DNA from 2 places in the Clostridium sp. LXY-7 genome. Region 2 is predicted to be linked to the other one. Evidence: a T-box and tRNA genes for the amino acid it is inferred to sense, from the RefSeq annotation. Region 2 holds a T-box; the other holds one or more tRNA genes.
What was found. The T-box of region 2 lies ahead of tyrS (tyrosine--tRNA ligase). A T-box ahead of a tRNA ligase gene usually reads a tRNA of that ligase, here a tRNA-Tyr.

Region 1: it encodes a tRNA-Tyr, which carries the amino acid that the T-box ahead of tyrS (tyrosine--tRNA ligase) is inferred to sense. The anticodon was not compared.

Annotation. Positions count from the first base shown of each region.
Region 1 covers NZ_JBLLJL010000004.1:167,568-170,976, forward strand. The annotation lists gene yyaC (spore protease YyaC) at 1-148, opposite strand, end outside; gene ACI48Q_RS13980 (hypothetical protein) at 298-876, shown strand; tRNA gene ACI48Q_RS13985 (tRNA-Thr) at 1,021-1,095, shown strand; tRNA gene ACI48Q_RS13990 (tRNA-Tyr) at 1,102-1,186, shown strand; tRNA gene ACI48Q_RS13995 (tRNA-Val) at 1,193-1,268, shown strand; tRNA gene ACI48Q_RS14000 (tRNA-Thr) at 1,294-1,368, shown strand; tRNA gene ACI48Q_RS14005 (tRNA-Tyr) at 1,375-1,459, shown strand; tRNA gene ACI48Q_RS14010 (tRNA-Val) at 1,466-1,541, shown strand; tRNA gene ACI48Q_RS14015 (tRNA-Thr) at 1,567-1,641, shown strand; tRNA gene ACI48Q_RS14020 (tRNA-Tyr) at 1,648-1,732, shown strand; SAM riboswitch class I at 1,833-1,933, shown strand; gene metK (methionine adenosyltransferase) at 2,118-3,293, shown strand.
Region 2 covers NZ_JBLLJL010000001.1:623,477-626,885, reverse strand. The annotation lists gene ACI48Q_RS02970 (SPFH domain-containing protein) at 1-742, opposite strand, end outside; gene tyrS (tyrosine--tRNA ligase) at 909-2,129, opposite strand; T-box leader at 2,220-2,478, opposite strand; gene ACI48Q_RS02960 (hydrogenase maturation nickel metallochaperone HypA/HybF) at 2,580-2,921, opposite strand; gene ACI48Q_RS02955 (FAD-dependent oxidoreductase) at 2,968-3,409, opposite strand, start outside.

The sequences.
Region 1 (3,409 bases), on a different contig from region 2:
TACCTACAAGAGGCCCGAGGCAATCACCTATACATCTATCAGTTCCAATACAAACAACAATAGTATTTTCATCTAATTGATTTTTTAAAAATGTTGATAAACTATAATAACCCAAAGGGTCTTTGTAATGGATCTTAATTTTACTCACATAAACACCTCCCTATGAATTTATATGATTAAAGATTAATAAATATTAACGAAATATATATTTTGTTCTGAAACATAATATGTATAAAATCAAATCATTAAGACATAATTAAGATGTGCAAAATTTTAAGTGTGAGGTGACTCAAAATCATGAAAAGAGTTTTTTATAGTGGAGTTATAATTGCATATACTATTTTTATATCAGGAGTTCTAATTAGCTTAAACAAAAGTTATCATGTGTATAATGAAAATAGTATGATTGCTAAAGAATTAGAACAAGAAATTTATAAAGAAAAGAATTATAAAGAAGAGAATTATGAAGAAGAAAATACAGCTAGTGAAGTAAATGATGATACAAATTTTAAAAAATATATGAAGTTTAAAGAAAATCAGATGTTAAGAATGGAAGAGCAATTTGAATATAATGATAAGTATATGAACGATAATTACAATTCATATATACCAGAAACCGATTATAAAATAATAAAGACCTCTGTAGAAGATATAGAGAAAGATCTTAGTATGATTGAAAAAGCGAAATTAATGATAATTTCAGAAGACTTATCAAATAGAGATATTGAAAAAATAAGCGAGTATATAGAGTATAAGAATGAAAAAATAGGAGTGGAAAAAATAATAGAAATTGTAAAAGAAAAACTTAAACCTAAAGATGTTGAATATGTTTTGAAAGTATTCTCTAGATATATAGATTTTAGTAGCCTTAGATAAGAACAAGAGTGCAATGTAAATAGAAGTATTCATTAGAAAAATAGAAGGAGAGTAAAATAATCATCCCAAATGGGTAAATTTGAATTTGAAAAAGTAAAACTAAAATTGTATACTATAACTTGTCAAGTTTATAAATCGGGATTTGCTGGCATGGCTCAACGGTAGAGCAGCTGACTTGTAATCAGCAGGTTGTAGGTTCGATTCCTATTGCCAGCTCCAAAATGTGGAGGAGTTCCCGAGTGGCCAAAGGGGGCAGACTGTAAATCTGTTACGTTTCGTTTCGATGGTTCGAATCCGTCCTCCTCCACCATATTATGGTCGCATAGCTCAGCTGGGAGAGCATCTGCCTTACAAGCAGAGGGTCACAGGTTCGATCCCTGTTGTGACCACCATTAAACTAATAATTAAATAATATATGCTGGCATGGCTCAACGGTAGAGCAGCTGACTTGTAATCAGCAGGTTGTAGGTTCGATTCCTATTGCCAGCTCCAAAATGTGGAGGAGTTCCCGAGTGGCCAAAGGGGGCAGACTGTAAATCTGTTACGTTTCGTTTCGATGGTTCGAATCCGTCCTCCTCCACCACAATATGGTCGCATAGCTCAGCTGGGAGAGCATCTGCCTTACAAGCAGAGGGTCACAGGTTCGATCCCTGTTGTGACCACCATTAAACTAATAATTAAATAATATATGCTGGCATGGCTCAACGGTAGAGCAGCTGACTTGTAATCAGCAGGTTGTAGGTTCGATTCCTATTGCCAGCTCCAAAACTTGGAGGAGTTCCCGAGTGGCCAAAGGGGGCAGACTGTAAATCTGTTACGTTTCGTTTCGATGGTTCGAATCCGTCCTCCTCCACCATAAAAAAATATCACTTTTGTGATATTTTTTATTTTGAGAATAATCAAATTGACATGCTTTTCATATTATGATATTATGATGTTGTAAAAATAATTAATAACTCTTATCAAGAGAGGTGGAGGGATACGGCCCTGTGAAACCCGGCAACCGGTGAATTATCACCATGGTGCCAATTCCAGCAGACATACTGCGAGATAAGAGAGAGTAGTGTATTGTGATAGCTAACCTCTTCTTAATCTTAAGAAGAGGTTTTATTTTGTTTGTATGTATTATTAAATTAAATTTTTATTATTGGAGTCTTAACTTATATTATAAGTTTTTATTTGCCTATTGGAATTTAATATGTGAGAACTCCAGATAAAAAAATCAGAGAGGAGATAAAGAAATGAGAAGATTATTTACTTCAGAATCAGTTACAGAAGGACATCCAGATAAAATGTGTGACCAAATATCAGATGCTATTTTAGATGCTATTTTAGAAAAGGACCCAATGGCTAGAGTTGCTTGTGAAACAGCGACAACAACAGGAATGGTTTTAGTTATGGGAGAAATCAGCACTAAATGTTATGTAGATGTACAAAAAGTTGTTAGAGAGACCATTAAAGAAATAGGTTATACTAGAGCTAAATATGGATTTGATTGCAATACTTGTTCAGTGTTAACCTCTATAGGTGAACAATCAGGGGATATTGCAATGGGGGTTGATGAGGCTTTAGAAAGCAAAAAGGGTGAAATTAATAAAGAAGATGCTATTGGTGCTGGAGATCAAGGTATGATGTTTGGTTTTGCATCAAATGAGACAGAAGAATTTATGCCACTTCCAATTGCTATGGCTCATAGATTAGCAAGAAGATTGTCAGAAGTTAGAAAAGATGGTACTTTAAATTATTTAAGACCTGATGGAAAAACTCAGGTAACAGTTGAATACGAGGATAACAAACCAGTAAGAGTAGATGCAATAGTTATTTCAACTCAACATGATCCAGAAATAGAGCGTGAACAAATTGAGAAGGATTTAAAGCAATATGTAATAGCTAATATTGTTCCAGCTGAACTATTGGATGATAATACTAAGTATTATATAAATCCAACAGGAAGATTTGTTATTGGCGGTCCACAAGGAGATTCAGGATTAACAGGAAGAAAAATTATAGTAGATACTTACGGTGGATATGGTAGACATGGTGGTGGAGCATTCTCAGGAAAAGATCCAACTAAGGTTGACAGATCTGCGGCTTATGCTTCAAGATGGGTAGCTAAGAATTTAGTTGCTGCAGGAGTTGCTGATAAAATAGAAATAGCATTAGCGTATGCTATAGGAGTAGCTAAACCTGTATCTATAGCAGTTGATACCTTTGGAACAGGAAAAATTAATGATGATAAAATTGTTGAATTAATAGAAAAGGTATTTGACTTAAGACCAGCAGCTATAATAAGACAATTAGATTTAAGAAGACCAATATATAAACAAACAGCTGCTTATGGACATTTTGGTAGAAATGATTTAGATTTACCGTGGGAAAGATTAAATAAAGTTGATGATATTAAAAAATATTTATAATAAAACAGAGTGAACTTTATGGTTCGCTCTTTTTTTATAACTTTGTCTTAATATAGTGTTGATAATGAACTATATAAAACAAAATCGTATTTATAAAAAATTTTGATTTAATAGGA
Region 2 (3,409 bases):
CTAAGCCTGCTATATCCACCTTTTCTTGCAATTCTCTTTGCATAATAGATGCTACTTCTTGGCTACTACCACGTAAGGATTTTTCATTATTATTTTCATTGCCATGTTCATTTTCATTGGTATCATAAGGATAACATCTTGCCACGTTACGGATTACAGAATCACACTGAGTAGAAATATAGTTTTTATAGTTATCTACATTAAACACCGCCATAGATGAATTTTTTACTCTCCATACTACAATAGCCCCTATTTCAATTGGATTACCTAGCTCATCATTAACCTTTTGCTTTCTATTCTCCAATGTAATAGCCTTTAATGAGATTTTTTTACTTGCAGTCTCATTACCCCTATTTTCTTGTTCTTTATTAGCAGTAAGTTGGTTTGCTGCTATACTTAAATGCTTAACAGTTGGATTTATACTTGTACAAAAAGGGTTTACCCAATAAAATCCCTCTTTTTTCAGTGCTCCTTTATACTCTCCAAACAATGTTAAAACTAGTGCTTCATTTGGATTTATTACCTTAAGGCCTGCAAACATTATAGGTGCAATAATAATAGCAATAATTGATAATATCATAATACTAACTCCAAGGGCTGTAGAAGTTTCTATGATAAAGCCAGCACTTACTATAATCCCAACTATAGCTAATAAAATTACTATTATATTCCCAATAAGCATTACCATACCACTTTTCGATTTTATTTCTTTTTCTTCGTAAACAACCTTCTTATTCTCCATAGTTATCCACTCCCCTATTTTTATTAATACAATATGATATCAAATTGATATCATATTAATATATTACATCTTTTTGAATATTATTACAATAGGTTTTATTATCATTTATTACATTAGTTTTCTATCTTTAAATCTGACGAAGCCATTGTTTTCTAATGTGTAGAATTTAATTAGCCGTCCCCACTATCTTTACAAAGCGTTTCTTTCCTATTTTTATTACATCATTGCAGGTAAGCTCTTGGTGTATAGCTTCTGAACTTAGTTTCTCACCATTTAATTGAATACCACCCTGATTTATTAATCTCATAAACTCACTTTTACTTTTTACAAAGTCCATTTCTATAAGCCTTTGAATAATATCTGAAAGCTTTTCTTTATTTTTTTCAAGAGAAAGCTCTGGAATATCATCTGGAATAGCTTTTTTACTAAAAGCTGCATCATAGAAAGCAATTGCTTTTTCTACTTCCTCTTCTCCATGGTATAGTGAAGTTATAATCTTAGCTAAGCGGAATTTAATATCTCTAGGATTTACTCCTGACTCTAGCTCAGCTTTAATTTTATCTATATCATCTGGATGTTCATCCGTAGTAAGCTCAAAGTATTTAATAATTAATTTATCTGGAACCTCCATAACCTTTTTAAACATGATCTCTACAGGTTCACTTACTCCAATATAGTTTCCAAGGCTCTTGCTCATTTTTTCAATACCATCTAAGCCCTCAAGTATAGGCATAAAAATTGCAATCTGCTGTTCTTGATTTAAGTTTTTTTGTAGTGTTCTTCCCATTAAAATATTAAAGGTCTGATCTGTTCCTCCAAGCTCTATATCTGCTTTTAGTTCCACAGAATCATATGCCTGCATTAAAGGATAGAAAAATTCATGAATTCCTATTGGAACTTGATTTTTATATCTATTTTGAAAATCATCTCTTTCTAAAATTCTAGCAACAGTTGTCGTTGCCGCAAGCTTTATTACCTCCTCAAAGGTAAGCTTTGAAAGCCACTCACTATTAAAGCGCACCTCGGTTTTATCCCTATCAAGGACTTTAAAGATCTGCTCACAGTAAGTATTTGCATTTTCTTTTACTTGCTCATCAGTTAGTGCAACTCTTCCTTTAGACTTCCCTGTAGGATCACCAATTTTTCCAGTAAAGTCACCAATAACTATTACTGCACGATGTCCCAAATCCTGCATCTGCTTGATTTTACGAAGTACTACTGCATGACCTAAATGGATATCAGGTGCAGAAGGATCAAGTCCCAATTTAATAATTAATGGTTTGTTTTCCTTACAAGAGTTTTCAAGCTTTAAAATAAGCTCCTCTTCATTTACAAGAGTATGAATACCCTTACAGATAATTCTCATTTGATCTTTTGACATTAACATATTTAACATCTCCTCGAAATATTATTTCAAATATTTGCAAGATCTATAAGAAGGCAAAGAAGACAATAAAAAAACTCGCCCTTTTGTTTCCAAAAGGACGAGATGACATCTCGTGTTACCACCTTAAATTTATAAGCAACTCACATTGCTTACCTCTTCAAGTACATCATTTTTAAATGAGATACTTTAGCACAATAACGGATGCGAGGTCCCGTCGTAGCCTACTAAGTAAATCCTTTCGGTACGAAGCTCAAAGATGTATTCACAATCACTATCCATGCACCTCTCATCATCCGGTTACTTTCTGTTTGGCATCCTGATTGCTACTAATTCTTATCCTAGCCTTTGTTTCTTATACTCCAAAATGTGAAATATCACAAATCTTCGTTATGCAGATATTAATTATTATGATTATATGTCCTAGGTTTTAAAAAGTCAATAACCCAAAAATTAATAAGCAACCACTTCCTTAATCATAAATTCTCTACCACTTAAAATACTACAATCACTGCCTCCACATTTAGGACATTTTTTACCATTTTCTATAAGATTAAAAACCTTATTACACCCTTTACAAATCGCATTACCTGGTATTACTTCTATTTTTAATTTTGTGTCTTCCAGTATAGTGCCATCAACTGCAGCAGGATAGCATTCTTCTATATACTTTGGAATCATTGATGAAAGCTCTCCTATCTGTAAAACAATGGTATCTATCTTAGTAAGTTTCTGCTTCGCTGCAATTCCTTCTATAGTTTTTACAATCTCAATTACAACTCCAAGTTCATGCATATTAATCACCTATCCTTGTCTTATGCATCTACCATGTAAGTCTATATTAAGCTTCCTTTACAAAAATCTTTTTAAACTTTCTAGCTGCAATTCTTACTTTACGTTTTATCACTGTTTTAACTACAACTGGTTTTAACCTTTCGAATTCTACCCCTTCATTATCATACTTTCTAACAAGAGAAATAGCATCAAACTTACATTTAGTTGTACATTGTCCACATCCTACACACATGAATTCATCTATAACTGTAGCACCACAGCCAAGACAACGTTCAGTTTCCTTTTTTACCTGTTCTTCCGTAAATGTACCACGTATATCCTTAAAGGTATCTTTTGACTTTACTACATCCATATGAGCTACATTTTGTCTTGGTGTATTATCATATCCCTCAAGTAAAACACTATTTTTATCAAGTTCAATATATTCTCTTCTGTCACGACCAATAACTAAGCTTTGTCCTGGCTGAACGAAACGGTGAATTGAAACA